DNA from 2 places in the Aeromonas enterica genome. Region 2 is predicted to be linked to the other one. Evidence: riboswitches for the same ligand, from Rfam matches in the RefSeq annotation. Region 2 holds a riboswitch; the other holds the start of a gene.
The links. A riboswitch is a leader RNA that binds a small molecule or an ion and turns the genes downstream of it on or off. The one in region 2 is predicted to bind thiamine pyrophosphate.
Positions count from the first base shown of each region.

Region 1: linked by a shared signal. The riboswitch ahead of thiB (thiamine ABC transporter substrate binding subunit) and the one ahead of thiC (phosphomethylpyrimidine synthase ThiC) in region 2 are both predicted to bind thiamine pyrophosphate.

Region 1 covers NZ_JBSTYL010000041.1:4,105-20,231, reverse strand. The annotation lists gene ACW5XD_RS23025 (acetolactate synthase 3 large subunit) at 1-1,589, opposite strand, end outside; gene ACW5XD_RS23020 (hypothetical protein) at 1,979-2,131, opposite strand; gene ACW5XD_RS23015 (MJ1255/VC2487 family glycosyltransferase) at 2,168-3,277, opposite strand; gene ACW5XD_RS23010 (phosphatase PAP2 family protein) at 3,274-3,777, opposite strand; gene ACW5XD_RS23005 (TetR/AcrR family transcriptional regulator) at 3,904-4,527, opposite strand; gene leuA (2-isopropylmalate synthase) at 4,935-6,509, shown strand; gene leuB (3-isopropylmalate dehydrogenase) at 6,512-7,597, shown strand; gene leuC (3-isopropylmalate dehydratase large subunit) at 7,631-9,028, shown strand; gene leuD (3-isopropylmalate dehydratase small subunit) at 9,041-9,640, shown strand; gene ACW5XD_RS22980 (transglutaminase domain-containing protein) at 9,834-10,763, shown strand; gene ACW5XD_RS22975 (PilZ domain-containing protein) at 10,866-11,156, opposite strand; TPP riboswitch at 11,249-11,339, shown strand; gene thiB (thiamine ABC transporter substrate binding subunit) at 11,394-12,374, shown strand; gene thiP (thiamine/thiamine pyrophosphate ABC transporter permease) at 12,371-13,978, shown strand; gene thiQ (thiamine ABC transporter ATP-binding protein) at 13,965-14,660, shown strand; gene ACW5XD_RS22955 (PhoH family protein) at 14,745-16,115, opposite strand.
Region 2 covers NZ_JBSTYL010000003.1:352,733-368,859, reverse strand. The annotation lists gene metH (methionine synthase) at 1-1,310, shown strand, start outside; gene ACW5XD_RS05815 (Gfo/Idh/MocA family oxidoreductase) at 1,367-2,431, shown strand; gene rimK (30S ribosomal protein S6--L-glutamate ligase) at 2,545-3,441, shown strand; gene ACW5XD_RS05805 (sensor histidine kinase) at 3,617-4,828, opposite strand; gene ACW5XD_RS05800 (response regulator transcription factor) at 4,872-5,540, opposite strand; gene ACW5XD_RS05795 (hypothetical protein) at 5,631-6,047, shown strand; gene ACW5XD_RS05790 (hypothetical protein) at 6,135-6,608, shown strand; gene ACW5XD_RS05785 (aryl-sulfate sulfotransferase) at 6,645-8,174, opposite strand; TPP riboswitch at 8,261-8,374, shown strand; gene thiC (phosphomethylpyrimidine synthase ThiC) at 8,651-10,684, shown strand; gene thiE (thiamine phosphate synthase) at 10,681-12,255, shown strand; gene ACW5XD_RS05770 (HesA/MoeB/ThiF family protein) at 12,245-13,018, shown strand; gene thiS (sulfur carrier protein ThiS) at 13,015-13,227, shown strand; gene ACW5XD_RS05760 (thiazole synthase) at 13,229-13,996, shown strand; gene thiH (2-iminoacetate synthase ThiH) at 14,053-15,237, shown strand; gene ACW5XD_RS05750 (AIPR family protein) at 15,775-16,127, opposite strand, start outside.

The sequences.
Region 1 (16,127 bases), on a different contig from region 2:
CTCTCCATGGCGCTCTCCAGCTCCGCCGGATCGCTCACCGCGATGCCGACGTGGCCATAGGCCTCCGCCAGCTTGACGAAGTCCGGCAGGGATTCCATGTAGGAGTGGCTGTGACGGCCGCCGTAGAACATCTTCTGCCACTGCTTGACCATGCCAAGGGCGCGGTTGTTGATGGAGATGATCTTGATGGGCACACCGTACTGCAAACAGGTGGAGAGTTCCTGGATGTTCATCTGCACCGAGCCGTCACCGGTGACGCAGCAGACCACGGCATCCGGGTTGGCAAACTGGGCTCCCATGGCGGCCGGAATGCCAAAGCCCATGGTGCCGAGGCCACCGGAGTTGATCCACTGGCGCGGCTTGGCAAAGGGGTAGTAGAGCGCGGCAAACATCTGGTGCTGACCCACGTCGGAGGCGACGAAGGCCTCCCCCTTGGTCACCTTGTAAAGCGCCTCTATGACCTGCTGCGGCTTGATCAGGGTGGGATGGGTCTCATAAGCCAGACAGTTGCGGGAACGCCACTGAGCGATCTGGCTCCACCAGTCCGCCAGCGCCTGCTTGTCGTTGTCGAAGCCACACTCGCGGATCACTTCCAGCATCTGCTCCAGCACGGTTTCCACCGAGCCGACGATGGGCACATGGGCCTGCACCGTCTTGGAGATGGAGGTGGGGTCTATGTCGATGTGGACTATGGTGGCGTTGGGACAGAACTTGGCCACGTTGTTGGTCACGCGGTCATCGAAGCGGGCACCCACGGCGAAAATAAGATCCGCGTTGTGCATTGTCTTGTTCGCTTCGAAGGTGCCGTGCATCCCCAGCATGCCGATGAATTGCGGATGAGTGCCGGAGAAGGCCCCCAGCCCCATCAGGGTGGTGGTCACCGGCAGGTTCAGCAGTTCGGCCAGCTTGGTCACCAGATGATCCGCATTGGCATTGATGGCGCCGCCGCCCACGTACATGACGGGGCGCTGCGCCTCCACCAGCAACTTGGCAGCCCGCTTGATCTGGCCCTTGTGTCCGGCCTTGGTCGGATTGTAGGAGCGCAGCGAGACGGTCTCGGGATACTGATAGGGAAATTTCTCTTTCGGGTTCTGCACATCTTTGGGCAGATCCACCACCACGGGCCCCGGGCGGCCGCTGGCGGCTATGTAGTAGGCCTTCTTGATGGCCTCGGGGATCTCGCTCGCCTTTTTGCACAGGAAGCTGTGCTTCACCACCGGGCGGGAAATACCGATCATGTCGGTCTCCTGGAACGCATCTTCCCCGATCATGCTGGTCGGCACCTGGCCGGACAGGATCACCAGAGGAATAGAGTCCATGTAGGCGGTCGCGATCCCCGTGATGCAGTTGGTGGCGCCGGGACCCGAGGTCACCAGCACTGTGCCCACCTTGCCGGTGGAGCGGGCGTAACCGTCCGCCATGTGCACCGCGGCTTGCTCGTGCCGCACCAGAACATGCTCCATCTTGCCGTTTTCAAAGAGAGCGTCATAGATGTCGAGCACTGAGCCACCAGGGTAGCCGAAAACGTGCTCAACTCCCTGATCTTCCAGCGCTCTAACCACCATCTGGGCGCCTGATAACATCTCCATGATAAAGCCCTCCAGGCTTTGCTCCGTTAAGCGAAAGCTATCGACGGTCCGCTGCTTCCCGGCAGCGCCGGTCCGTGTTTTGTTGTTGTCTGAATACGGGCCAGGCGAGTTCGGTGTCGTCGATAGTAGAAAAATAGGTTTTTTCCATCATTCACCCGAAAAGCGGGTGAAAAACCAACTTAACCCGCTTGTGAACGCTTGTCCACGGCTTTGTCTGACCATAACAGTCATAAATTTCAAACAGCTATTAACATTCAGTGACTTGGTGAAACGGGTGGGAACAATGCGGGGAAGATGGGGGACCGGCTAGCGGATCATGCTGTCACAACGAGGCAATCTGGAAAAAAATAGCCCATCCCATGGGATGGGCCGTCGAACAAACCCCGAACTCAGTGATCGTCTTCCGGTTCTGCCAGCCAGATCTGCTGATCCGGGTCCGTCTCTTCGCAGACAGAGATGCTGACCCCCATGTCCAGCAATTCATGCAGGGTGAGATTGTCTGCCAGGGTCATGGTGTCGCCGTTTTCATTGGTAAAGCGCATGGTGTCCATCCTCTCCTTGGTGGGATCGCTTTCAGTCTAGTCAAAGGCGCTCACTTGCGATAACCAACTGCTGCTCAACGGGCATCCGCCTTCCAGCTCGCTCAAGCGATCACACACCTCTTCCGGAAACAGGGTGCGAGCCCACAGCCGGCGCGAGAGCTCGGCCACGCTCTCCTTTGCCCCGTCCGCCAGCCAGCCCGCCAGTTCGCCCGCCACATCGGGATAGAGGATCTGGCCCGGGGCCGAGGCATCCAGCCAGGCCCGCACCGCATTGGCATCGAGCGCATCCATCAGCCGGGCCAGCCCCATCAACTCCAGCGTCTTGGCGTTGGTCAGCTGCTCGAACTGTCCCCCCAGCGGCTTGACCAGCAGCTTCTTGCCGAGCGTCAGCGCCTCCGAGGCCAGTTCGAAACCACCGTTGGTGATGACGCCGCGACAGCCGGCCAGCACCGGCTTGAAGCTTTCCCGCGCCTGCGGCTCGAACGCTATGTTGCGCCACTGGCTGGCACTGCGAATGGCCGGGTGAAAGCAGACGAAGCGCTGCTGGTTGAAACGAGACAGCAGAGCCGCGATGGCCTCAGTCTGCTCAAACGGCAGATAGACCAGGATCTGCTGATTATCGGGAGCCTGGGCGATGGGATCTATGATCGGCGGCAGCAGCGGCTGGCCGAAGTGAAACCAGTGCAGTCCGAGGGACTGGCGGACCGGGGCGAAGTGGCGCATCAGCTGACGATTGAAGCCGCTCTCGCCCCAGCGCGGGATCGGCCAGTCGAAGCTGGCCTGATGGCTGATGGTAAGGCTGGGCTTGCCCCAGCGACGGGCTGCATGGGCACTGAGCGGTTCGAAATCGCTGATCACCAGATCGTAATCGCGGCAATCCAGGGCCCGCATGTCCTGCCAAAAGCACAGCGGCGAGAGCCCCTTGAGGGTATGCCAGCCTGAGATGGCCCCCTCGTGACTGACGAAAGTGATGCCGGCGAAAGTACGATAATCGCCGAATTCGGCCATCTCAAAATAATTGTCTGCGGGGCGACCGCTGAACATGTAGTCCACCTCCAGACCACGGGCACGCAGCGCCCGCGCCAGAGTGCGACTGCGGCTGATGTGACCGTTGCCTGTGCCCTGTACCCCAAATAGTATCCTCATCCCTGACTCCAGCCGAGCGCCAGCAGGGCGCAGCCACCACCGAGCAGGGCACCGGCCACCAGATCACTCAGGTAGTGCACCCCGAGCAACAGGCGTGATGCCCCCACCAGCGCGGCCCAGACAAACAGCAAGGGCGCCCAGAGCGGGAAGCTGGCGGTCAGCACAGTCGCCATCAGGAAGGCGGCGGCGGTATGACCGGAGGGCAAACTGTAACGATCCGAAGGGGTGATGAAGACCGGCAACCCTATCGGGCGCTGGCGTTTCAGCAGGTTCTTGAGCAGCAAATAGAGCGGCAGTTCGATGGCGAATGCAAGCAAGGCCACCCCCACCAGCTCGCGTTCGGCCTCCCCCTGCCACCAGAGCAGGGCTGCCAGCACGGCGTAGAGCGGGCCGTCACCTGTGCGGGAGATGAGCCGGCTGATCCTGGCCTGCGGCCGGTTGTAGGCGTGGAGCAGACAGATGCGGCACACCTGCAGGTCCCATTGCTGGATCTTGTTCATAACCCCTCCTTCCCTGAAGTCTCTGTGCAGACTAGGGCGACGAGGTGACACTTGGTTGAACAGGGGATAACAGATTTATGAAAAAAGGGCCGAACGGCCCTTTTTTACGACAAGCGTGGCAAATGATCAGTTCAGGGTGCCGCGCAGACCGTTTTCCATCAGACGGCAGTTGTGATCCGCCAGACGGGCCATGAAGTGTTCATCCACGGTCAGGCCAAATACCTGCTCGTAGAGATCCTTCATCACGAACGGTTGCCACATCATGCTGAGGAAGGAGATCTTCAGCATCTCGGGATCCAGGTTGTCACCCAGTTCACCGTTGTTCTTCATGGACTCCAGCAAGGCGTCAAACTGGGGCAGTTGGCGCTCCAGCAGACGATTCAGCACAAAATCCCGACCCGGGCTCTTCTCGGTCGATAATGCGCTGGAGATGGCGGAGGTCAGTTCGCTGTTGGGAGCCATCACCTGATAGTAGGTGTTGAGCAGATCATTGAGGCTGCGATTGCCGGTCTCATCATGCCAGGCCTGGTCAAGCGGCTCGGCCACATCGCCCAGCACAGCCTTGTAGAGGCCCTCTTTACTGCCGAAGTAGTAATGGATCATCGCCAGATTGGAGCCAGCCAGCTCGGCGATCTCGCGGGTAGTGACCTTGCTGTAGGGCGTATTGAGAAAACGCTCACGAGCAGCGGAAAGCAACTTGTCACGAATGTCAGAACGTCCGACCGGACGACCAGGTCTACGTTTTTCCATTGAATACCTCAGATAATTCAGCAAAAACTGATAAGTCGATCTGATTGCGCAGGTGATCGAGTACAGCAGGAATGACCAGATAATCGGGCAAGGGCCGAATATGGGACAAGTAAATTTGCACACCTTTACAATTCGATTAAATAAACCAGCGGATTGAACCTGTGAGTCCGGGTTGACACAGCATAAAAATCTCGATATTGGTAAAGCGTTATCGACTGGAAGGATTTGAGTCATCATGCCTATTGCCGCTCCGCTACTACTACTCTCCCTAATCGCGATCAGTCGCGCGGGATCCTTGTAGCCGGGCTCAGGCATAGCCGGAATTTACAAAAACCCGTGCACCCTGCACGGGTTTTTTTATGCCGCCGCAGGATGCACGTCACCGAACTTAGGAAGAGGGAAGTCACATGTCAGATAGGGTCATCATATTCGACACCACCTTGCGTGATGGTGAGCAGGCCCTGGCGGCCAGTTTGACAGTCAAGGAGAAACTGCAGATAGCCCAGGCGCTGGAGCGGCTCGGTGTTGACATCATGGAGGTGGGATTCCCGGTCTCCTCCCCCGGTGATTTTCAATCGGTGCAGACCATAGCCCGCCACATCAAGAACAGCCGGGTCTGCGCCCTGGCCCGCGCCCTGCCCAAGGATATCGATGCCGCCGGCGAAGCCCTGCGGGTCGCAGAGGCCTTTCGCATCCACACCTTCATCTCCACCTCCTCCATCCACGTGGAGAGCAAACTCAAGAAGAGCTTCGAGGATGTGCTGGAGATGGGCATCAGCGCCATCAAGCATGCCCGCCGCTACACAGACGATGTGGAGTTCTCCTGTGAGGATGCGGGCCGCACCCCGATTGATAATCTCTGCCGCATGGTCGAGGCCGCCATCAAGGCGGGCGCCCGCACCATCAATATCCCGGATACCGTCGGCTACACGGTGCCGACCGAGTTCTCCGGCATCATCCAGACCCTGTTTAACCGGGTGCCGAACATAGATCAGGCCATCATCTCGGTGCACTGTCACGACGATCTCGGCCTCTCGGTAGCCAACTCCATCGGAGCCGTGCAGATGGGGGCCCGCCAGATTGAGTGCACCATCAACGGCATCGGCGAGCGGGCAGGCAACTGCTCGCTGGAAGAGGTGGCCATGATACTGAAAACCCGCGCCGATCTGCTCGGGGTGCACACCAACATCCGCCACAGTGAAATTCATCGCACCAGCGCCCTGGTCAGCCAGCTGTGCAACATGCCGGTGCAGCCGAACAAGGCCATCGTCGGCGCCAACGCCTTCTCCCACAGCTCCGGCATCCATCAGGACGGCGTACTCAAGGCGAAAAACACCTATGAAATCATCACCCCGGAGAGCATCGGCCTGACCCAGAACAACCTCAACATGACCTCCCGCTCCGGTCGCCACGTCATCAAGCACAGAATGGAATCCATGGGCTACGCCGAGAGCAGTTACGATCTCGACGACCTCTACGGCAAGTTCCTGACCCTGGCCGACAAGAAGGGCCAGGTGTTCGACTATGACCTCGAAGCGCTGGCCTTCTTCAGCCAGATCCACGAGGAGCCCGAGCACTTCAAGCTGGAGTATCTCGGGGTCCAGAGCGGCAGCTCTGTGCTCGCCACCGCCTCGGTGAAATTGAAAGTGGGTCAGGAGACCATCAGCGAAGCGGCCACCGGCAATGGCCCTGTGGATGCCGTCTACCAGTGCATCAATCGCATCACCGGCTACGAGATCCGCATCGACAAGTACGAACTCAAGGGCAAGGGGGAAGGCAAGAATGCCCTCGGCCAGGTCGATATCGTCGCCGAATACAAGGGCCGCAAATTCCACGGCATGGGCCTGGCCACCGACATCATAGAGTCCTCGGCCCAGGCGTTGATCCATGTGATCAACAGCATCTGGCGCGCCGATCAGGTGGCCGAACAGATGGAACGCAACGTCACAAAAACAGACAAGATCAATACGGAGAGTGTGTGAGTATGAGCAGTTATCGGATCGCAGTGTTGCCGGGTGACGGCATAGGCCCGGAAGTGATGGCCGAGGCCGTCAAGGTGCTGGAAAAAGTGCAGGCCAGATTCGGCTTCGCCCTCGAGTATGATCGCCACGACGTCGGCGGCATCGCCATCGACAACCACGGCACCCCGCTGCCCCAGAGCACCATCAAGGGCTGTGAAGCGGCCGATGCCGTGCTGTTCGGCTCGGTCGGCGGCCCCAAGTGGGAGCATCTGCCGCCAAACGATCAGCCGGAGCGCGGCGCCCTGCTGCCCCTGCGAGCCCACTTCAAGCTGTTCTGCAACCTGCGTCCGGCCCGCATCTACACAGGTCTGGAGCAATTCTCCCCGCTGCGCGCCGACATCTCGGATCGCGGCTTTGACATCGCCTGCGTGCGCGAGCTTACCGGCGGCATCTACTTCGGCCAGCCCAAGGGGCGTGAAGGTGAAGGAGCGGATGAGAAAGCGTTCGATACCGAGGTCTATCACCGCTTCGAGATCGAGCGCATCGCCAAGATTGCGTTCGAAACGGCCCGGGTACGCAAAGCCAAGGTCACCTCCATCGACAAGGCCAACGTGCTCGCCTCCTCCATCCTGTGGCGCGAGGTGGTGACGCAAGTCGCCAAGTCCTATCCCGACGTGGCCCTCAACCACATGTACATAGACAACGCCACCATGCAGCTCATCAAGGATCCGTCCCAGTTCGACGTGCTGCTCTGCTCCAACCTGTTTGGTGACATCCTCTCCGACGAGTGCGCCATGATCACCGGCTCCATGGGGCTGCTCCCCTCCGCCAGCCTCAACGAAGCGGGCTTTGGCCTGTTCGAGCCTGCCGGTGGCTCGGCGCCGGACATCGCCGGCAAGGGCATTGCCAACCCCATAGCCCAGATCCTCTCCGCCGCCCTGATGCTGCGCTACAGCCTGGGCCAGGAAGCCGCCGCCCAGGCCATCGAGCAGGCCGTTGCCCAGACTCTGGCAGAGAGTTACTTCACCGCCGACCTGCATCAGGCCAGCGCCCGCCATCCGGTGCAGAGCACGTCCGAGATGGGCAGCCAGATCGCCATCCGGATCTGAGCCGCACAACAGATAACAAGGAAGAGAGAAGCAATGGCCAAGACCCTCTATCAGAAAGTATTCGACGCCCATGTGGTGCGTGAAGTGGCAGGCGAAACGCCGCTTATCTACATCGATCGTCACCTGGTGCATGAAGTGACCAGCCCGCAGGCATTCGACGGCCTGCGCGCCATGAAGCGCCCGCTGCGCCGCCCGGATCTGACCTGGGCCACCATGGATCACAACGTCTCCACCACCACCAAGGACATAGCCGCCTCCGGCGAGATGGCCCGCATCCAGATGGAGACGCTCGCCGACAACTGCAAAGAGTTCGGGGTTCGCCTCTACGATCTCAACCACAAGTATCAGGGCATAGTCCACGTGATGGGCCCCGAGCTCGGCATCACACTGCCCGGCACCACCATAGTCTGCGGCGACTCCCACACCGCCACCCACGGCGCCTTCGGTTCGCTGGCGTTCGGCATCGGCACCTCGGAAGTGGAACATGTGATGGCGACCCAGACCCTGAAGCAGGGCCGCGCCAAGACCATGCGCATCCGCGTCAACGGCAAGCTGAGCGATGGCATCAGCGCCAAGGACGTGGTGCTGGCCATCATCGGCAAGGTCGGCCATGCCGGCGGTACCGGCTATGTAGTGGAGTTCGCTGGCGAGGCCATTGCAGGCCTCTCCATGGAAGGACGGATGACGGTGTGCAACATGGCCATAGAGCTGGGTGCCAAAGCCGGCATGATAGCCCCCGACCAGATCACCATCGACTACATCCGAGGCAAGGAGTTCGCCCCCAAGGGCGAGTCACTGGAACAGGCCATCGCCTACTGGCAGAGCCTCAAGAGTGACGAAGGCGCCAGCTTCGATGCCGACGTGGTGCTGGACGCCGCCGACATAGCGCCGCAGGTGACCTGGGGCACCAACCCGGGCCAGGTGATCGCCGTCAATGAACCCATACCTGCACCGGAATCCTTCGCAGATCCGATGGAGCAGCAGTCTGCCCGCAAGGCGCTGGCCTACATGGACCTGCAGCCGGGCCAGAAGCTCACCGATGTCGCCATCGACAAGGTGTTCATCGGTTCCTGCACCAACAGCCGCATTGAGGACTTGCGCGCCGCCGCCGCCATCGCCCGTGGCCGCAAGGTGGCCACCGGGGTACAGGCGCTGGTGGTGCCGGGCTCAGAGCAGGTCAAGGCCCAGGCCGAAGCCGAGGGACTGGATAAGATCTTCCTCGAAGCAGGCTTCGAGTGGCGCCTTCCCGGCTGCTCCATGTGTCTGGCCATGAACAACGACCGGCTGCAACCGGGGGAGCGCTGCGCCTCCACCAGCAACCGCAACTTCGAAGGCCGCCAGGGCCGTGCCGGCCGCACCCATCTGGTGAGCCCGGCCATGGCCGCCGCCGCCGCCGTCACCGGCCGCTTCGCCGACATTCGCGCACTGTAAGAGGGAGTTCACATGACAGGTTTCAAGCAACACAAGGGGATCGTCGTCCCCCTCGACAGCGCCAACGTCGACACCGATGCCATCATTCCCAAGCAGTTTTTGCAGAAGGTGAACCGCATCGGCTTTGGCAAGCACCTGTTTAATGACTGGCGCTTCCTGGATGATGCCGGCCTGCAGCCCAACCCGGCGTTCGTGCTGAACCAGCCGCAGTTCGCCGGCGCCAGCATCCTGCTGGCCCGTGAGAACTTCGGCTGCGGCTCGAGTCGCGAGCACGCCCCCTGGGCGCTGGCGGATTACGGCTTCAAGACCCTGATCGCGCCGAGTTTTGCCGACATCTTCTACGGCAACGCCATCAACAACGGTCTGGTGCCGGTGCGCCTGAAAGAGGAAGAGGTGGAGGCGCTGTTCCAGCTGGTTGCCGCCCACCCAGGCCTGCAGATCGAGGTGGATCTGGAGGCCAACCAGGTGCGAGCCGGTGAACTCAGCTTCGGCTTCGAGATCGACGAGTTTCGCCGCTACTGCCTGCTCAACGGGCTGGATGCCATCGGCCTGACTCTGCAGCACGAGGCGGCCATCAGCGCCTTCGAGGCCAAGCAACCGAGCTGGATCTGAGCGGCCCCCTCACAAGCTCAAGGCCGCCCTCGGCGCCTTCGAGACTGTGCAAGAGAGCCGAGCTGGATTTGACGCGCCAGCGGCAATAAAACGAGTAGAATCAACAGGGAGCCTTGGATCCCTGTTTTATTGTCCGGCTACGCCGCCCACCACGCATGGCTGGCCATCACGGCGCCACAGAGAGGAAACCTTGATGAAGAGAACGAGCAACATCCTCCTGCTCTGCTGCCTGTGGTTCGCGCTCCCGGCCAGCGCCGGGCAGACCTATTTCAACAGCCACGGCGGTCAGCTCAACGTCGGCTGGCAGGACAAGGATGGCAAGGCGCAGCAGCTCACCTACCGGCTGGAGTCAGGCAAGTTGCCGCCGCTCATCGCCTATCGGCCGACCCGCATGCAGGAGGACGTGTTGCAGAGCCTGTTGCAACAGGCAGCCACCGAATTCCCCGAGGTGCAGATCGCCCTCTCCCGTCCCGACATGGAGCTCAAGATCAAGGGGCGCCAACCAGAGCAGGTCAACAAGGCCATGGGCTGGCTCACCCAGCAACGGGACAAGCTGGAATCAGAGTGGCTCAAGCAGCACTACTTCCAGCCCTTCACTCCGTCCGATGGCATGCCGGCCATCAAGCAGGATCATGTGCGCATTGCGTTGGAGAGTCGCAGCGAGCTGGCGCCGCTGGCCGAACAGCTCAAACAGGCGGGCACCACAGAGACGGAGGCTCGCCAGAAGACGGTGGCCCATATGCTCGACTTCGTGCAGGCCATCCCCTATCAGCTGCTCGACAGCCAGTCGGGACGCTCGGGCAAGGGCTTCTTAAGCCCGCGCCAGGTGTTGGAGCAGAACCGGGGGGATTGCGACAGCAAGGTGACCCTGATGGCAGCCATGCTGGCTCAGCTCTTTCCTGAATTGAAACAGGCCATGGTGTTCGTACCGGGTCACGCCCTGCTGGGGGTGGCCCTGCCCGCCAACCCGGGTGAGGCGACCCTGAGCTGGGAGGGAGAAACCTATCTGTTGATGGAACCGACCGGCCCGGGTCAGTTTGCCATGGGCCAGATCGCATCGACCAGCCAGACGCTGGTCGATAGCAAGCAGTTGAGCGTTCAGCCGGTTCGCGCGGACAAATAATACCGCCCGTTGGGGCCGTCATGAAAACAAGGGGAAATACGCCAGAATGAAATCGACCAGCACGGGGCTGGTCGATGCATGACGAAGAGCATGACGGGCCGGTCAGGCTTGGGATTGAAACTCGATGGCCAGCAGCAGGCCCTCTTCCTCTTCCAGTACCCGAATGATGCGGGCCTGGGCCTCGAACGGCGGCAACAGGTTGTTGTTGGTTGCCAGACTGACCCGGATGGGCTGGCTGACATCGAGCCGATGCTCGGCGACGGCGATCCCCATGCCATTGGCGCTGAGATCCCGACAGATCCCCTCCAGCACTTGCTGTTGCTGGACGACGGTGACGGGGGCGTTGATTATCATGCGCTGGAAGGCGCGTCTTTCCTTGGTACTGGTGATCACGCGAACATCCTCTGTTGTGCTGACGCCATCTCGGCGGCCCGCAGGAACAATTGTGCTGGCCTCCCCCCAAGAACGTTAATACAATGCGGTTCGTTTCTCAAACGGGGTGCGGTTTACCGCTGAGATTATACCCGTGTACCTGATCCAGATAATGCTGGCGGAGGAATTTGAGGCATGGCGCTCATTTTTTGCGCCCTCATCCGCTGGCACCTCATCATTAACAGGGAGTGCCACTTGATGAAAACCCTGCTGCTGGTCGCCACCAGCCTGCTCAGTGCCCAGTCCTTCGCGGCCGATACCCTCACCGTTTATACCTACAGCTCCTTCACCGCCGAATGGGGACCCGGTCCCAAGATCAAGCAGGCGTTCGAGAAAGAGTGCGGTTGCAACCTCAACCTTGTGGCGTTGGAAGATGGCGTCGCCATCCTCAACCGGCTGCGGCTGGAAGGCAAGCACAGCAAGGCCGATCTGGTGCTGGGGCTGGATGATGCCCTCATCAGCGAAGCCAAGCAGAGCGGCCTGTTCGCCCCGCACACCACCAGGCTGGATGGCATCAAGGTGCCGGGCGGCTGGCAGGATGACACCTTCGTCCCCTATGACTACGGCTACTTCGCCTTCGTCTACAACAAGGACAAACTCAAAGCGCCCCCCAAGAGCCTGAAAGAGCTGGTAGAACGTCCGGATATCAAGGTGATCTATCAGGATCCCCGCACCTCCACGCCGGGTCAGGGGCTGATGCTGTGGATGAAGTCGGTCTACGGGAATGAGGCGCCGGCAGCCTGGGCTGAGCTTGCCAAAAAGACGGTCACAGTCACCAAGGGCTGGTCCGAGGCCTATGGCATGTTCCTCGATGGGGAAGCGGACATGGTGCTCTCCTACACCACATCCCCCGCTTATCATCTGATTGCCGAGCACAAGCCCCAGTATCAGGCCGCCGCCTTCGAGGAGGGACACTACCGTCAGGTGGAAGTGGCCGCCAAGCTGAAAAGCGCCAAACAGGGCAAGCTGGCCGACCAGTTTCTGCAGTTCATGATAAGCCCCGCCTTCCAGCAGGAGATCCCTGCCGGCAACTGGATGTATCCGGTGACAGATGCGCCGCTGCCCAAGGGTTTCGAGCAGATGATCACAGTCAGCAAGCCGCTGAGTTTCACCAGCGATGAGGTGGCTGCCAATCGCAAGAACTGGATCCGCGAGTGGCTGCAAGCCGTCACCCAGTGAGCGCTCGCGTTCGTCCTCTCTGGTGGCTGCCAGGTAGCGCAGCCACCCTGTTGATCCTGCTATTATCTCTGGGGCCGCTCATCGCCCTGTTGTGGCAGGCTGGTTCGCTGGCCCCCCGTACCCTGCTGGCCGATCCCTATCTGCGCCATGTGCTGGGCTTCAGCCTGGGACAGGCGCTGCTCTCCACCCTGCTGAGCCTGGGGCTCGCCATGCCGGTGGCAAGAGCGCTGGCGCGGCGCCGTTTCATCGGCCGCCGCCTGTTGCTCAAGCTGTTTGGCCTCTCGCTGGTGCTGCCGGTCATCATCGCCATCTTCGGCATAGTGGCGGTGCACGGCAAACAGGGCTGGCTGTCGCAGCTGTTGCGCGGCCTGGGGCTGGATCCCGGCAACTACCTGTACGGCCTGTTCGGCATACTGCTGGCCCACGTCTTCTTCAACATGCCGCTGGCGGCGCGCCTCATGCTGCAGAGCATAGAGAGCATACCGGAATCGAGCTGGCGTCTCGCCAGTCAGCTCGGCATGCGCTCCTCACACATTTTTCGGCTGCTGGAGTGGCCGCTCATTCGCGGCATCTTGCCCGGTCTTGCCAGCCTCATCTTCATGCTCTGCTTCACCAGCTTCACCACTGTGCTGGCACTGGGGGGCGGGCCCAAGTCCACTACGCTGGAAGTGGCCGTCTATCAGGCGTTGCGCTTTGACTTCGACCTCGCTACCGCTGGTGGGCTGGCGCTGGTGCAGTTGATCCTGACCGCCACCCTGCTCCTGCTGCAACACAAACTGCAGACCACGCCGGCCAGCCGGATCAGCAGCCATCGCCCCTGTCTGCGACCGGATCGTCACCAGCCGGGTACCAGACTGATGGACAGCGCTGCCCTCACTCTGGGGCTCGCCGTCTTCCTGCCACCGCTGCTGGCGATCCTGGTGGCCGGTTTCAATCCCGGCCTGCTGACGGCGCTGGCCTCGGCGCAGCTGTGGCAGGCCAGCGGCCAGTCGCTGCTGATTGCGCTGGCGGCTGGCACCCTTGCCACCCTGCTCGGCAGCGGTCTGCAGCTCACCAGCCGTCACCTGCGGGTACGAGCTCGCAAGCGGCGGGCCGCCGCCCTGTGGGAAGCCAGCGGCTCCATGATCCTGATGATACCGGCAGTCGTGCTGAGCACCGGCCTCTTCATCATGTTCATGCCCTTTACCGATGTCTTTGCCCTCGGCCCCTGGCTGGTGGTACTGGTCAACGCCCTGATGGCGCTACCCTATGTGTTGCGCACCCTCTCAGCCCCCATGCAGCTGGTGGTACGCCAGTACGATAGGCTGGCCGACAGCCTGGGAGTGAGCGGGCTGCATCGCCTGCGGCTGGTGGAGTGGCCTCTGCTGCGCCGTCCGATGGCGCTGGCGATGGCGCTTTCCATGATCCTTTCTCTGGGGGATCTCGGTGCCATCGCCATGTTTGGCAGCCAGGAGCTCACCACCCTGCCCTGGCTGCTCTATCAGCAGCTCGGCAGTTACCGGCTGACCGAGGCGGCCGCTACCGCCCTGCTGCTGCTCACGCTCTGCTTCTCCCTGTTCTGGCTGGTTGAGCGGGGTCTTGGAGGAAAACATGCTGAACATTGATCAGCTGGTCACCAGCTACCCGGACTGGCGCGTCAGCTTCAGCGCCACCCTGCCCAAGGGAGAGATCACCGCGCTGATAGGGCCAAGCGGGGCGGGCAAATCGACCCTGCTCGGCATGATCGCCGGTTTCGTGCCGGTGGAATCTGGCACCCTCAGCTTCGATGGCGAAGATCTACTGCCGCTGGGGCCTGCCGAGCGGCCAGTCACCACCCTGTTTCAGGATCACAACCTGTTCCTGCACCTGTCTGTATTCGACAACATCGCCATCGGCCTGCATCCTGGCCTGCGTTTGAGCCCTGCTCAGCGGGCACAGGTGAAACAGGCCGCAGAGCGGGTTGGCCTTGGCGACATGCTGGCGCGACTGCCGGAGCAACTTTCCGGCGGCCAGCAACAGCGGGTCGGGTTGGCGCGAGCCCTGGTGCGCGGCAAGCCATTGCTGCTGCTCGATGAACCCTTCTCGGCGCTCGATCCCGCTCTGCGCCGGGAGATGCTGGCGGAAGTGGCCCGCCTGGCCTGCGAGCAGGCAATCACGGTGCTGATGGTCTCTCACAACCCGGAGGATGCCCAGCTCATCGCCGATCAGGTGCTGTTCGTCGACGAGGGGCGCATCGCCCTGCAGGGCAAACCCGACATCCTGCAAAACAGCGATCACCCCGGCCTGCTGCGCTACCTTGGGCAATGACCCTGGGGCGCTGAACCGGCGACGGGATCAAAAAAGGGGAAGCCGCTTGGCTTCCCCTTTTTCATATGAAGACAGTCAGTTAAATCAGAGATTTTCCTCGGCGAAGGAGGCGAGCTTGCTGCGCACCACCCCGTTCAGGAAGATGTTGGCACTGCCGTCGAAATCCTTGAAACGCTCGACTATGTAGGTCAGACCCGAGGTCACCGGGCTCAGGTAGTTGGAGTCTATCTGGGCCAGGTTGCCGGAGCAGACGATCTTGGTCCCCTCGCCACAGCGGGTGATGATGGTCTTGATCTGGGACGCGGTCAGGTTCTGGCACTCGTCCAGCAGCACGAAGGTGTTCTGGATGCTGCGCCCGCGCATGAAGTTGACCGATTTGAACTGGATGTTGGCCTTCTCCATGATGTAGCTGAGCGAGCCGCTCATGTTCTCGTCCTGCTTGTGCAGCACCTCCAGGGTATCCGTCACCGCCGCCAGCCAGGGCATCATCTTCTCTTCTTCGGTGCCGGGCAGGAAGCCGATGCTCTCGGCAATTTCCGGAGTGTTGCGGGTGACGATCACTTTCTCGTAGATCCCCTTCTCAATCACCAGCTCCAGTGCCGCCGCCATGGCCAGCAAGGTCTTGCCGCAACCGGCCGGGCCGGTCAGGATCACCAGATCGATGTGCGGATCGAGCAAGGCATCGAGCGCCATGCCCTGATAGACGTTCTTGGGATGGACACCCCAGGCCTTGCGCGACATCAGCCGCTCGCGGCCCAGATCCTTTATGCGGATCTTGTGGCCATCGTTGCTCAATACCCTGGCGGCGAAGAAGTTCTCCTCGTCGAGCAAGTACTGGTTGACGTGAACCCCCTCCAGCAAGTTCGAGTCGATCACATGGACGGTATCGCGGCCATGGGTCTCGCTGTCACACTCGCCGACCCGCTCCCAGAAGCTGCCGGGCACCACCTGAAAGCCTTTGGCCAGCAGACGGATATCGTCGATCAGCTGGTCGCTACGGTAGTCTTCAACGTGGGCAAGCCCGGCGCCCTTGGCCTTGAGGCGCATGTTGATGTCTTTGGTGACCAGCACCACCTGGCGCTTCAATTCATGCTTTTGCAGATAGAGGGCCGCGTTGATGATGCGGTTGTCGGCCTCCTTGTCGGTGAACACCTCGGCATCCTGGGGCAGATGGTGGTCACTGAAGATGCAGATATTGCCACTGGCCTCGCCCGCAAGTGGGACCCCTTGGGTGATCTGATCCGGGGTCGCATCGCGGAATACGTCTTCCAGCGCACGAATGGCCACCCGCGCATCACGGCTGACATCCTTGTTGCGATCCTTGATGTTGTCGAGCTCTTCCAGCACCGTCATGGGGATGAGCACGTCATGCTCTTTGAAGGAGTAGATGGCGAGGGGTTCGTGAAGCAGAACGTTGGTATCCAGGATAAACAGCTTTCGGTCCGTATTGTCCATAAGCATCCTCCT
Region 2 (16,127 bases):
TTCTCAAGACGGCGCGGGAAGTGGGGGCGGATATCATCGGCCTCTCGGGCCTTATCACTCCGTCTCTCGACGAGATGGTGCACGTGGCCAAGGAGATGGAGCGCCAGGGCTTCAAGCTGCCGCTCTTGATCGGCGGCGCCACCACCTCCAAGGCGCACACGGCGGTCAAGATAGAGCAGAACTACTCGGAACCCGTGGTCTATGTCTCCAACGCCTCGCGCGCCGTCGGGGTGGCCCAGAGCCTGCTCAACCCGGAACTCAAGCCTGCGTTTGTCGCCCGCATCGACAAGGAGTACGAGGTAGCCCGGGATCAGCATGCCCGCAAGCAGCCTCGTTCCAAGCCGGTTTCCCTGGCCCACGCCCGCGCCAACCGGCAGCAGCTGGACTGGGTGAATTATCAACCGCCAGCCCCCCGTGAGCCCGGCGTGCAGACGTTCGAAAACGTGTCCGTCTCCGTGCTGCGTCCCTACATCGACTGGACGCCGTTTTTCCTCAGCTGGGAGCTGGCGGGCAAGTATCCGCGCATCCTGGAGGACGAGATCATCGGTGAGGAGGCGACCAAGCTGTTTGCCGATGCCAACGCCATGCTGGATCAGCTGGAGCAGGATCAGAGCGTGCGCTGCGCCGGTATCATAGGGTTGTTCCCGGCCAACGGGGTGGGCGACAGCATAGAGGTCTACACCGACGAGTCGCGCAGCGAAGTGCGCAAGGTGCTGCACCATTTGCGCCAGCAGAGCGAGAAGCAGGGCTTCCCCAACTACTGTCTGGCGGATTATGTGGCGCCGAAAGAGAGCGGCAAGCCGGACTGGATTGGTGCCTTCGCGGTGACCGGCGGCATCGGTGAGGAGGCCATAGCGCAAGCTTACAAGGCGGATCACGACGACTACAACGCCATCCTCATCCAGGCGGTGTGCGACCGCCTCGCCGAGGCCTTCGCCGAGTACCTGCACGAGCAGGTGCGAAAGCGGCACTGGGGCTATGCCCCTGACGAGGACCTCAGCAACGAGGATCTCATTCGCGAAAACTATCGCGGCATACGTCCGGCCCCTGGTTACCCGGCCTGTCCGGAGCACACCGAAAAAGGCAGCATCTGGGAGCTGTTGGGTGTCGAGCAGGCCATCGGCATGAAGCTGACCGAATCCTACGCCATGTGGCCGGGAGCGGCCGTGTCGGGCTGGTACTTCTCACACCCCGACAGCAAATACTTCGCGGTGGCGCAGATCCAGCAGGATCAGGTGGAAGATTACGCCGCCCGCAAGGGGATGACGCTGGTGGAAGCCGAGCGCTGGTTGGGGCCGAATCTGAATTGATCCCGCCGCGACGGAGCAGATCCAGGTCTGAACGGACCCAAGCAAGCTGAGGTGCTATGAAGATTGGATTCGTTGGCCTGGGGGCCGTCGTCGAGACGGCCTATCTCCCAGCACTGCAAAGCCTGGCTCCCGATGCCGCCTTGTGGGGATTCGACCCCGCCCGCAGCTTGTCGGGAGTGAGCTCGCTGCCAACCCTGGAGGCCCTGCTGGCGCAGTCCCTCGATCGGCTGGTCATCGCCACGCCATCCCTGCTCCATCTGCCGGTGCTTGAACAGGCGCTGGCGAGCGACGTCCCCCTCATTCTGGTGGAGAAGCCCGTGGTGGCGACTCTGGCCCAGCAAGCTCGCCTGCAGCGGCTGTTGTCCGAGCCGCAGATCGCCGCGCGGGTGCTGGCGCTGGATCACTGGATGGCTCGCAACGCCGTCCAGCGGTTGCTCAATGGCGGACTGGATGCCAGCTGGCAACTGCAGTCTCAACCGGCGAGAACCATCACACCAGTCACGCTGGCGGAGGTCGCCTCGGTCGAGGGCTTTTTGCTGGAGCCGTGCGGCATCGATGACGAGGGGCATCCTTATGCGCTCAATTTTGCCACCGGTGAGCCGGATCAGCGGATCCTGCGCCACCCTGACGGGGTCATCCTCGATATCGGCACCCATCTGTTGGCGATGCTCCGTGAGCTGCTGGTGGCACTCGGCGGGGACGACCGACTGATGCTGGTAGCAGAGGGAGTGGCCGATCGGCTGGGTCAGTCCATCTCCTATGGTGATCTGGATAGCGCCGAAGGACGAGCCTGCTTGAGGGGCGAGGCGGCCGGTGTGCCGTTGACACTCTGGCTCGACAAGTATGCCGGGCCTGGGGTCGAGAAAAAGGGGGTCTGTATAAATCTCTTTGATGGTCGCCACATAGAGCTATTTCGCAGCGGCAATCAGGAGTGGCTGCATTATCACGACCACGGCGTGGTACATCGCTGGCATCACCTGGGGTTACTCTATCGGGACTGCCTCGCCGATACCCTGCTGGCGCCCATTCCCGTCGGGGGATGGCAGGGGACGACCGCCCGTCGTCTGCAGGAGGTTAGACTGTTGCTGACCTTGCAACAGCAGTTGCGCGGTCCTCATTGAATCTCGTTGACGGGATCTTGCAAAAGGTCGAATGGTAAGGGGAAAGGATTGGCGTTGTCAGCAGTCCGTGGCACCTTATACTCTCCAGCCCGATTATCAGGTCTGTCATTTTCATGAAGATTGCTATTTTATCCCGTGAGCCCAGAAACTATTCCACCCGCCGTCTGGTCGAGGTGGCACAGGCGCGCGGTCATCAGGTAGAGGTGCTCGACACCCTGCGCTGCTACATGAATATCGCCTCCCACAGCCCCTCCATTCATTACGAAGGGCGAGAGCTGGAGAGTTACGACGCAGTGATCCCGCGTATCGGCGCCAGCATTACCTTTTACGGCACCGCCGTGCTGCGCCAGTTCGAGATGATGAACACCATGGCCCTCAACAGCTCGGTGGCCATCTCCCGTTCCCGCGACAAGCTGCGAGCCATGCAGCTGCTGTCGCGCCACGGTATAGGTCTGCCCATCACGGGTTATGCCCACAGCACCTACGATGTGCCGGATCTCATTACCATGGTGGGGGGGGCTCCCCTGGTGGTGAAACTGCTGGAAGGGACCCAGGGGATCGGCGTTGTGCTGTGTGAGACCCAGAAAGCCGCCGAGAGCGTGATCGAGGCCTTTATCCAGACCAACAACAATATCCTGGTGCAGGAGTATATCCGCGAGGCCAACGGTGCCGACATTCGTTGCCTGGTGGTCAATGGCAAGGTGGTGGCGGCCATGCGTCGTCAGGCCCAGCCGGGGGAGTTTCGTTCCAACCTGCACCGTGGCGGCACCGCCGAGGCGATCAAGATAAGCCCGGAAGAGCGGGCGACCGCCGTACAGGCTGCCAAGATCATGGGGCTGGATGTGGCCGGGGTGGATATTCTGCGTTCTGCCCGTGGCCCGCTGGTGCTGGAGGTGAACTCCTCCCCTGGCCTGCAAGGGGTGGAGGCGGCCTCCGGCAAGGATGTGGCGGGCAAGATCATCGAGTTTCTCGAACTCAAGGCGAGCCGCAAAAACAAGCCTGCCGAATGAGCCATTGACGGCTTGCAGCGTGGTATCAACACAAGGCGCCTTCGGGCGCCTTGTCGTTTCTGGGCTTTGCCCTTTTGGGCTCAAGCGGGAAGGTGTTTTCTTTTCCCTTGGGACGCTGGGGTGGGAATGAGGTGGCATCATTGCTTTATGCACACGGGATCTGCCCTGTGCCGCGTTACCCTCTCATCGCCAGTCTGGCGCTGAACACGCCATCCTCCAGCCGGGTCTCTATCTGCCAGCCCAGCTTCTCGCAGATGCGCTGTATGATGGTGAGGCCGCAGCCGTAGCCCAGGATCTGATCCGGCGCTGCCGCGGTCGGGTTGCTGATGGTGAGGATCTGCTCCGCGAGCGTGATCTCGATATGCCCCTCGGCATAGCTCAGGGCATTCTTGAGCAGGTTGCCGAGCGCAATGGCGAGCAATGAGAGGGGGGCGTTCACCCCGCTCTCCTCATCGAGGTGCAGCCGGATATCCAGTGTCTCCCGCCGCAACAGCGGTGCCAGGCGCTCGAGCTCCCGGCGGATGAGCGGTGCTACCTGCTGGGGGGGGCGCTCCACCGCCTCCTTGCGGCCCAGCAGCAGGAAGGTCTCGGTGAGCAGCGCCATCTCATCGGCGGCGGCGCGGATGCGCAGGGTGGCGCGCGCGGCGGGGGCGGGCAGGTCCGTCACCTTGCCGAGCAGGGCGGCTGATCCCTGGATCACCATGTTGGGGGTGCGCAGCTCGTGGCTGGCGAAGCGGCTGAACTCCTGTTCGCGAGCGAACACGGCGGCCACCTCGTGCTTGCCGGTCAGCAGCGCCAGCTCTATGTCCCGCAGCTCCTGCCAGGGGGCGTCGGGCACGAAATCCGCCTGATCCGGCGTGAGATGAGCCACCCGTTGACGCAATCGCTCAAGGGGGCGCGTGATGTGGCGCACCAGCCAGATGCCGAAACCGATGCACGCGAGCAGCAGGGCCAGCCCAATCAGTCGGGTCGCCAGATGCAGTTGGTCTTCGTAAGGGTCAAGGTAGTCGTCTGCGTCGTCGTTGAATACCAGATAGAGCAGCCCCTCGCCGGACGGATGGGGCCGTACCAGGAAATGTTTGTCTTCATCCCCCAGCACATGTTCGTAGAAGCCCGGGCTCTGATAGGGCTTGAGCCAGGCGGGCAGCCGGCCGGCCTGGGTCCAGTAGCTGGAGAACTGACGCGGGCTGGGGGCGGGGGCCGCCATGCCGAGCCGCAGCCAGTCGTCGTTGTAGCGGGTCACCTCGGCTTCCAGCCAGTGACGCAAGCTCAGCTCCTCCATCTTGTCTTCAGCCACCACCATCAGCAGGCTGATGATGATCAGCAGCAGCATGCCGGCCCCGCTCAGGGTCAGGATCAGGCGACGGCGCAGTCTGGGCAGACTCATGACTGACTCCCTGCGTGCAGGCCAAGGATCTGCAGGACGTCCATCATGGCGTCACCAGCCGATAACCCTGGCCGTGCAGAGTCTCCAGCATGGGGGTGGCAAAGGGCTTGTCGAGGGCATTGCGCAGGGCGTAGATATGGCTGCGCAGGGCGTCGGAGTCCGGCTCCTCATCGCCCCAGACGGTGTCGAGCACCTCTTGCCGAGTGACCAGCGCGGGGGCCCGGCGGGCCAGCAGGGTGAGGATCTGGAACGGGATCTTGCCGAGCTTGAGCTCGACCCCCGCGCGGGTGGCGCGGCCACTGGCGGGATCCAGCGTCAGCTCGCCCACGCTGAGGGCCCCCATGTCGCTGCGGGGGCCACGCAGGGCCAGCGCCTGCAGCCGCACCTCCAGCTCTTCCATGGCGAAGGGCTTGACCAGATAGTCGTCACCACCGGCCCGGAAGCCCGCCAGCTTGTCATCCAGACTGTCGCGGGCAGTGAGAAACAGCACTGGGGTGGCGACCCCGTCGGCTCTCAGCTGCTCTACCGTGCGCAGGCCATCCAGGCGCGGCATCATGACATCCATGATGATGACGTCGAAACGCTGCTGCGCCAGCAGTTGCAGTGCGGCCTGACCGTGATAGGCACAGTCCATCTTGTGCCCCGCCAGCTCCAGGTAATCCATGATGGTTTCCGCCACCTGGGGATTGTCTTCCACCACCAGTATTTTCATGTTTTGATCTCCTGGTTTTGACCGGCATTTCACGCTCGTCTCACACTGGACAAGCCATCCTGTGTGGCAGTGTAACCCCGAGGATCCCCGATGAAGAAGTCTCTCTGCGCGCTCTTGCTGTTTATCTTGTTGCCGCTTGGCACCGCGCAGTCGGCCGAGTTCAAGTTGACCGGTCGCACCACCTGGCAGCTGGGCCAGCTGATGGTCAACGGCATTCCCTTCACGCTCGATGAAGGGACCCGCTTCAAGGACGGGTTGAACGAGGATGGTCTCGGTGGCACCTGGGTCGATCTGGAAGGGGTGATAGAGGGCGGGCTGAGGGTGATCCGTGAGGTGGAAGCTCTGGAGGAGAACGATGAGATGGAGCTGGAAGGGCCGGTCGCACAGGGACGTATCTGGGGATATGTCACCTCGGATGACAGCCTGGCCCCCTTCGAAGGCCGCTGGCTGGAGCTGGAGTGCAAGTTTGACGGCATGCGGTTGAGTCGCTGCCGCGAGGACGACTGAACATAAGCGTCATTTGTCTACCGGCAAAATGGCCTGCTCAGATCCATAGTTAAACCTCCACATGAGTTTGACCATGGGCTTATTGCTATGACGCGCACCTCCCTTCTGTTGCTGGCACTGCCGCTCTGCACCCTGGCCGCCGATGGCGAGCTCTGGCTGGTGGAACTGGAACACAACGACGGCATTCGCCTGCAGTTTCAGGGCGCCGAGCTGGAGCTGGGCAGTGCAAGTCTGAGCGGGGTTCGCCACACAGGGGAGCTCAGCCCCGGCATGCGGCTTGCCATCCTGAGTCGCAACGGCGTTGCCGAGCATATTCGCCTCACGGATATTGCGCTAGAGTCCGCGTCGGCCAGCCACTGGCGACGGGCAGAGGCCCCTTTGCTCGCGGTGGCCGGTCACTCGCTGCAATTGCAGGGGTTGGGCACAATCATATTCGATGCCGGTACCCGCTGGCTCAACGGCGGTCCCGCCGATCTGCAACCGGGTCGCCAACTGGTGCTGAGCCGCGATGAAACGGGCCGGGTGATCGAGATCCTGATCCCCAATCCGGAAGATGAATAGATAGAGCAGCGCCATCGGGGAGCGCTGCTCTTCCTGTCACTGGAAGTGAATGTTTTCCAGAGGGATCTGGATGGCATTCCAGGATGTAGCGCAGGGAGTCGGGCTTGGATAGGTGAACTCGAACAGTTTCTGTTTATCCTTATTGAGCCCCTGAATGATGACGCGGCTTCTGTTGTCGGCAGCGGCATAGTTGATCAGAAAGTCACCTTGGGCAGACAACTTGTCTTCGTAGATGCTGGAACAGATGTCGGAATAGATACCGTCATCGAAACTCCAGGCCACCTGAGCCGTCTTGTTCTGGTTGTCGATATCGAAAATGGCGGTTTGGCTGGTGACGAGGTCTATGCCAGTCGGGGTGCCTGCAGGATTGTTGAAACTTCTTCTCCCATTGTTGAACAACATCAGTTTTCCATCTTTGGTCATGGAGATGGCATGTTGTCCTATCGGCGTCTGCCCGGAGGAGAGTGACAAGGCCAGCTTTTGCAGGGAGGGGTAGGAGTACCAGTGTTTGGTTTCATCCCCCAGCAACCAGATGATTTTTCCTGTGTTGTAATCCAGCTTAACGACAAAATTTTCGCGGCTGGAGACTAATAAGGTGTCATCGGCAGGATCGTAAGTCGCTGCGTTTATATGGAACCAATCCACGCCATCTCGGACAAAATTGCTAGGGTCATCTCCTTCCTGCAGCATATATTCAGAGAATATCTTACCGAGATCCCATTCTTTTATTATTTCGCCCTTGCTGTCTATTTCACTTAAAAATGATTCTATTTTAAATGCTCCTCCGGCAGTGCCATCCAGTTCAATCAATACACCCACTTTTCCTTGGTCAATATTATGGTGAAAATAGGCATCACTACCCATTGATGTTCCATCAACAGTGAATGAATCTGTTTTTCCATAGAGGGATAAGACATCTATAGCTTTGCTTTTTGTACTGCCAGTCAGGAAGTTATTGTCCATGAAAACAGATGAGCCTGAAGCCATTTTTATATCAGCATCCCAACGAACCTCACCATCTACATCCATTATGATGGGCGATTTTTTTGACCCTTTTAGATAAAAATAACTGTAGCTAGGAGTCGAGCTCGGCTTGATGCTAATACCAACGCTGTCATAAATACCTATGCTGTCTATATAGTCTGCAGTTATCATCGTCTTTTGAAATGCGTAGCTACTGGTATCAATAAACTGAATATTGACTTTTACTTCATTGGGATAAGCACTATATAAACCAAAGATGGGGAGCTGGATCCTGTTGTTAGCAGCATCGTACAGGCCATTTGCTACAAGATATTGCCAATCATAAGTGGCTGTTACTGGTTTGGCATAATTGCCATCTTTTGGTCTGATGGTGAACGAGATTTTTTGTATTTTGCTGCTGTCCAACCCGGACAGATCCAGTGCCGAAATAAAAACGGAGTCATGCATGTCATTTTCAACAACTTGGGTTGCAGGATCATAACTGAGCTGTTCAGCCAGTGTTTTTCTGTTGTCACTACTGCCATTGCAACCGTACAGCCCGAGAAAGATAAGGCTGAGCAAAAATGATTTTTTTATGCGCATAATGAACACCATCCCTGTGTTAATGAACCGCCCAAGTGTAGTGAAAAATTCATGGTTGAGTAAATAAACAGGCCGTATATACTGGCGCCATCTTGTCGGAGTGCCGACCGTCGAACGACGCGAGGCTGAGACCGTTAATTCGGGATCCGTGGAACCTGATCAGGCTAGCACCTGCGAAGGGAAACAAGGGTAACTTGCGGGTTGCCGCGCCGGGGGAAGGGACAAGCCTCTCCCGCTCATCGAAGGGATCACCCGAGATGGGTCAGGGCGCACAGGAGGGAGTCTGTCCCGTCCGGTTGTCCATCCTTGGAGCATCTTGCCCAAAGCAGGACAACAGGAAAGCGGCAGAACAGCACAGCGGAGATCCATCCCGCACTCTCCCTCCTGACGTGAACACCCCGCCGCAAGTTCATCTTCTCCTCGAACTCCAGACAAGCAAACACCCATAACTTCAACCAGTTAATGAGAGTTTTGCTATGTCTACTTCCGTATCATCCGCCACTGAACAGGCCGTATCCGAGCAGGCTGTTTCCGAACAGCGCAAGCCAGCCCCCAGCCGTCGCGAGCAGCGCGCCAGCGCCCAGCGCTTTATCGACAACCTCAAGGGGATGGCCCACCCCAACTCCAGCCGCATCTTCATCGAAGGTTCTCGCCCCGATATCCGGGTGGGGCTGCGTGAAATCGCCCTGGCCGACACCCTGGTCGGCGGCAGCAAGGAGAACCCGCAGTTCGAAGCCAACGAGCCGGTCCCCGTCTATGACACCTCGGGTGCCTATGGCGATGAGCATGCGGTCATCGACGTGCGTCTCGGTCTGCCACGCCTGCGGCAAGGCTGGGTGCTGGAGCGGGGGGATACCGAGGAACTCGATGGTCTCAGCTCCGCTTTCACTCAGGAGCGCCTCGCCGACGAGGGGCTGGATCACCTGCGTTTCGATAACTTGCCCAAGCCCCGCCGCGCCAAGCCGGGCCGCCGGGTAACCCAGCTGCACTATGCCCGTCAGGGGCTGGTCACCCCAGAGATGGAATTTATCGCCATCCGCGAGAACATGGGCCGCGAACGGGTGCGCTCAGAGCTGCTGCTGCGCCAGCATCCGGGTCAGGGTTTCGGCGCCCGCCTGCCCGAGAACATCACCCCCGAGTTCGTGCGCGATGAGGTGGCCGCCGGCCGCGCCATCATCCCCAACAACGTCAACCACCCGGAAACCGAGCCCATGATCATAGGTCGCAACTTCCTGGTGAAGATCAACGCCAACATAGGCAACTCGGCGGTCAGCTCCAGCATCGAAGAGGAGGTGGAGAAGCTGGTGTGGTCGACCCGCTGGGGCGCCGACACCGTCATGGATCTCTCCACCGGTCGCAACATTCACGAGACCCGCGAGTGGATCCTGCGCAACAGCCCGGTGCCCATCGGTACCGTGCCCATCTATCAGGCGCTGGAGAAGACCAACGGCATCGCCGAAGACCTCACCTGGGAGCTGTTCCGCGACACCCTGCTCGAACAGGCCGAGCAAGGGGTGGACTACTTCACCATCCATGCCGGCGTCTTGCTGCGCTACGTGCCCATGACCGCCAAGCGCCTCACCGGCATCGTCTCCCGTGGTGGCAGCATCATGGCCAAGTGGTGCCTGTCGCACCACAAGGAGAATTTCCTCTACCAGCATTTTCGCGAGATCTGCGAGCTGTGCGCCGCCTATGACGTGGCCCTGTCGCTTGGGGATGGCCTGCGTCCCGGCTCTGTCTATGACGCCAACGACGAAGCCCAGTTCGCCGAGCTGCACACCCTGGGCGAGCTCACCAAAATCGCCTGGGAGTACGACGTGCAGGTGATGATCGAGGGGCCGGGCCACGTACCGATGCACATGATAGAGCGCAACATGACCGAGCAGCTGGAGCACTGCCACGAGGCGCCTTTCTACACGCTGGGCCCGCTCACCACCGATATCGCGCCGGGTTACGATCACTTCACCTCCGGCATAGGCGCCGCCATGATCGGCTGGTATGGCTGCGCCATGCTCTGCTATGTCACCCCCAAGGAGCACTTGGGGCTGCCGAACAAGGAGGACGTGAAGCAGGGTCTCATCACCTACAAGATCGCCGCCCATGCCGCGGATCTTGCCAAGGGGCATCCGGGTGCCCAGATCCGCGACAACGCCATGTCCAAGGCGCGCTTCGAGTTCCGCTGGGAGGATCAGTTCAACCTGGCGCTGGATCCCGAGACCGCCCGCGCCTACCACGACGAAACCCTGCCTCAGGAGTCAGGCAAGGTGGCGCACTTCTGCTCCATGTGCGGCCCCAAGTTCTGCTCCATGAAGATCACCCAGGACGTGCGCGACTACGCGGCCAGCCTGGAAGCGGTCGAGGTGAAGCTGGTGGGCATGGATGGCCAGCAGGAGCGGGTGGTGGCCCAGGTCGAAAGCGGCATGGCGCAGATGGCGGAGACCTTCAAGGAGAAGGGGAGCGAACTCTACCATCAGGCGGCGGCCCTCAAACCGGCACGGGAGGAGGCATGAACAGCCGACCCATCGTCTGGACCATAGCCGGTTCCGACTCGGGGGGCGGCGCCGGCATTCAGGCCGATCTGCACAGCATGCACAGCCTGGGTGTGCACGGTTGCTCCGTCATCTCCGCCATCACGGCCCAGAATTCGGTGGCGGTGAAGATGGTCGACCCCGTGCTGATGCAGACCTTCTGCGCCCAGATCGACGCCCTCGGCGTCGATCTGCCGCCGGCGGCCATCAAGATAGGCCTGCTGCCGACCCGGCTCCATGTGGAGGTGCTGGCCCGGCGGCTCGATACTCTGGCGGCGCCTTTTGTGGTCTACGACCCGGTGGCGATTGCCAGCACGGGCACCCCCATGGCCGAAGCCAACATGCTGGCGGCGGTGCGTGAGCAGCTGCTGCCGCGTCTCTCCCTCATCACTCCCAACGGCCCCGAGCTGGAGGCGCTGACCGGCATTCCCGCCAGCAGCCCTGAGCTGGTGCGGGCGGGGGCGGCGCGACTGCGCGAACTGGGCGCCCGCGCCGTGCTGGTCAAGGGCGGCCATCTGGGCTGGAGCGACGAGCTCTGCCTCGATTACTACCAGGACGAGCACCGCGAGTTCTGGCTAGGGGCGCCACGCCTCGACACCCGCCACGGCCACGGCACCGGCTGCTGCTACGCCAGCGCCATCGCCGCCGTGGTGGCGCAGGATCACCCGGTCGATGACGCCATCACGCTGGCGCGCGCCTACCTGCAGCAAGGCTTGGCGGGGGCACAAGGGGTGGGGGCCGGCCCTGGCCCCATAGCCCATCTCGGCTGGCCGACCAGCCTCGCGCACTTCCCCCGCGCCGTATTGGCGGGGTCGAGCCTGGATCGCCGCTTTGGTCTCTATCCCCCTAGCGAGGCTCGCCTGCCCGATGGCCCCTTCGCCCGGACAGAGCATCGGCTCGGCCTCTATCCTGTGGTGGACTCGGTCAAGTGGCTCAGGCGCCTGCTGGGGCAGGGGGTCAAGACCATCCAGCTGCGCATCAAGAACCTGCCCGCCGCCCAGGTTACGCCAGCGATAGCCGAGGCGGTGGCGCTCGGTCGCCGCTTTGGTGCGCGGCTCTTTATCAACGACTATTGGCAGCAGGCCATAGCCGCCGGTGCCTACGGCGTGCATCTGGGGCAGGAGGACATGGAGACGGCAGATCTCGCCGCCATCCAGGCCGCCGGCCTGCGCCTCGGTCTCTCCACCCACGGCTACTTCGAGCTGATGCGGGCCCGGGAGCTGGTGCCCTCCTATATCGCGCTGGGTCATATCTTCCCCACCAACACCAAGCAGATGCCGTCCCGCCCGCAGGGGCTGGTGCGGCTGCAACGCTATCGGGCACTCATGTGCGACTGGCCGACGGTCGCCATCGGCGGCATCGGCGAGGATCGCATTGCTGCGGTGCAGGCAAGCGGGGTGGGCAGCATTGCTCTAGTGTCTGCCATCACGGCCAGCGACGACTGGCAGGGGGCCACCGCCCGACTGCTGGCGGCCGTGGGGGCGGGGGATGAGCCCTGCTCTGCGCTTACCCATCAGGCCATCACGCAGCAGGAGGCCGATCATGCTCTCTGATGCTGAATACCTGCGCTACGGCAGGCAACTGATGCTGAGCGAAATCGGCGAAGCGGGGCAGGCGAGGCTGAAAGAGGCATCCGTGCTGATCATCGGCCTCGGTGGGCTCGGCTCGCCGCTGGCGCTCTATCTGGCCGGAGCCGGGGTGGGCACCTTGTGGCTCGCCGACGGCGACGTGGTGGATTCCAGCAACCTGCCGCGCCAGATCCTGTTCGATTCCGAGGCAGTCAATCGCTCCAAGGCCGAGCTGGCCCGCGAGCGGTTGGCGGCCCACAACCCCCATGTGGAGCTGATTGCCATCAATCAGCGGCTCGATGAGCAGAGCCTGCCAGCCTTCGTGGCCGAGGTGGATCTGGTTGTCGACTGCTGCGACAACCTCGCCAGCCGCCACGCCATCAACGCCGCCTGCGTGGCTCATAACAAGCCCTGGATCTCGGCCGCCGCCGTCGGCTGGCAGGGTCAGCTGATGGCGCGAGCCGCCCCCGAACAGGCCTGCTATGCCTGCCTCTATCCGCCGGACACCCGCATCACGGAAAGCTGCCAGAGCAGCGGCGTCACAGGCCCTCTGGTCGGCGTGATGGGCGCCTTGCAGGCGCTGGAAGCCCTGCATCTGCTGCTGGGCAAACCCAGCCCGGTGGCGGGCACCCTGCGCCGTTTCGATGCCCTGACCCACGAGTGGCAGACCCTGGGGTTGTCCCCCGATCCCGCCTGCCCAGTGTGTGGCGGCGTCACCCTTGCCCAGCCCATGGAGGATGCGCAATGAAGATCCGATTGAACGACAGCGAGCTGGTGCTGACGACCAGCCCGGATAACCAGATCAGCGTGGCCGAGCTGCTGGCGGCCCGCGAGGTAGCCCCGCAGGGGGTGGCGGTGGCCCTCAACGGCGCCGTGCTGCCCCGCAGCCGCTGGCCAGACACCCGACTCAATGACGGGGACCAGATCCACCTTTTCACTGCCATCGCCGGAGGCTGAGATGCTGACCATAGCCGACCATGAATTTTCGTCCCGCCTCTTTACCGGCACCGGCAAGTTTGCCCGCCCGGATCTGATGGCGGCCGCCATCGAAGCAAGCGGCTCCCGGCTGGTGACCATGGCCATCAAGCGCCTGGACCCCGGCAAGCGCCACGACGACATCCTCACCCCGCTGCTCAAGCTCGGGGTCAAGTTGCTGCCCAACACCTCGGGCGCCAAGACGGCCGCCGAGGCGGTATTTGCCGCCCATCTGGCCCGGGAGGCGCTGGGGACGAACTGGCTGAAGCTGGAGATCCACCCCGACCCCAAGTACCTGCTGCCCGATCCCATAGAGACGCTGAAAGCGGCCGAACAGCTGGTGAAAGAGGGTTTCGTGGTGCTGCCCTATTGCGGGGCCGATCCCGTGCTCTGCAAGCGACTGGAAGAGGTGGGCTGCGCCGCCGTCATGCCGCTCGGCGCCCCCATCGGCTCCAACCAGGGGCTGGTGACCCGGGATTTCCTCGCCATCATCATCGAACAGGCGCGGGTGCCCGTGGTGGTGGATGCGGGGATAGGGGCGCCAAGCCATGCCGCCGCTGCCTTTGAGCTGGGTGCCGATGCCGTGCTGGTCAACACCGCCATCGCCGTGAGCCGGGATCCGGTCGCCATGGGCCGCGCTTTCGCGCTGGCCTGCGAGGCCGGTCGCAGCGCCTATGAGGCGGGCCTCGGCGCGCGCGGCCTGCAAGCCAGCGCCTCCAGCCCGCTCACCGATTTTCTGGAGGCCTTATGAGCCTGAGCACTGGGCAAGACTCGGTGGCGATGGCCTCTCTCGCCCCGATTCCCGAGATGGATGGGATCCGCTCCCCTCTGCCTGTGGGAGAGGGGGTGAGGGCCGCGGCTGAGACAAAGGAAGCAAGCTTTGTCGAGCGTTGGCGCGAGCTGGAGTGGGACGATATCGGCATGCAGATCCGCGCCAAGACGACCCGGGATGTCGAGCGGGCGCTGGCCAATCCACGCCGCACCTTGGCCGACTTTATGGCGCTGATCTCCCCGGCCGCCGAGGCTTATCTACCCCAGATGGCCCAGTTGGCAGAGAGTCTCACTCGCCAGCGTTTCGGCAATACGGTGGGCTTCTATGTCCCCCTCTATCTGTCGAACCTCTGTGCCAACGACTGCTCCTACTGCGGCTTCTCCATGAGCAATCGCTTGAAGCGCAAGACGCTGGATGCAGAGGAAATTGAGCGGGAATGTCTGGCCATCAAGGCGCGCGGCTTCGACAGCGTGCTGCTGGTGACCGGCGAGCACGAGAGCAAGGTGGGCATGGCCTATTTTCGTGAACACTTGCCGCAGATCCGCCGCCATTTCAGCGCGTTGGCGATGGAGGTGCAGCCCCTGTCGCAGGCCGATTACGCCGAGCTCAAGACCTTGGGGCTGGATGCCGTCATGGTCTATCAGGAGACCTATCACGCCCCCAGTTACGCCCGTCATCACCTGCGCGGCAACAAGCAGGATATCGACTGGCGGCTCGCCACCCCGGAGCGGCTGGGCAGTGCTGGCATCGACAAGATAGGGTTGGGGGCGCTGATCGGCCTCTCATCTGATTGGCGCGCCGACAGCTATTTCGTGGCCGAGCACCTGAGCTGGCTCGAGCGCCACCACTGGCAGAGCCGCTATTCGCTCTCCTTCCCGCGCCTGCGCCCCTGCACCGGCGGCCTGCAGCCCGAGGTGGTGATGTCGGACAGGCAGCTGGTGCAACTTATCTGCGCCTGGCGCCTCTTCTCGCCAACGCTGGAGTTGTCGCTGTCGACCCGAGAGTCGCCTGCGTTTCGCAATGGCGCCTTGCGCCTCGGCATCACCCAGATGTCTGCGGAGTCGCGCACCCAGCCGGGCGGCTATGCGGAAGGGGACAAGGAGGAGCTGGAGCAGTTCGCCATCCACGACGACCGATCTCTCGGTGAGGTGGCCGATGCCGTCCGGCAGGCTGGGTTGCAGCCGGTGTTCAAGGACTGGGAGGCGTTTTTGGGCCGATAGGGGCGGCCAGGCCCCCCTTTGCCGGTGGCTCCCGTGCGTCCAGCCAGACTCCGTGCCTGTGGCAAGCAGGCACGGCTGCGCCGTGCAATCGTAGGGTCGATTAGCCGGTAGGCGTAATCGTCCGTTCCGAGGAATGGTGTTGTCGGCAGGAGCCGTTGTGTGGTGGCACGGCCTTGCCGTGCAGGACGCGAGGCCGCTGGCCTCGAAGGGGTTTCGCCCGCCCTTCGGGCTTGGGCGAGTGACTTTGGAAAGACCCAAAGTCACCAAAGGTTTTCTCCCCCGCTTATTCGCCCGACTTGGTCGGGTTCCTTCGGCTCACCCGCTTGTCCGACGGCACGCGCCGACGGGCCATCCATGGCCCGGCGCCGCTCGCTCGACATCCTGTCTCGCGGTCTGGACAAACGGGCTCGCCTCAGCGAATAAGAGGGGGTGATCAAGATTGTGCCCGCCATAAATTCAGGAGAATTGTAGGGTGCAGTTCCATCGTTAACTACACCCGACGGCACAAATCCAATTATGCCACCAAGATGGATGTAGCTATATCTTCATTGCGCGTATGAATTCAGGGAACCAGTCAGGGAAGTTATCGCGAAACATATCCATATCTTCTCTAAAGCCCTCAATGGTTTCTGTTATTTTTACTCGTTGTGACAATCTGTTTTCAGTCGCAGGTAAAAGTCGCCCTGTCCGCTTTATTATTTGTTTTATTACTGGTTCCCATAGGCTTATAGCCTGAGCCCTAGTAATGTTTTCTTGAAATGAAATAGAGTATCTATTTGGTATTGGTTTATTGGTAATCATCTCTATAATAGAGGATATGGCATGTATGATTATGAAATTTACGCCCGGTCTGCTAAGAAACTCGGCTTTAGGTCTATCTTGTTCTAACA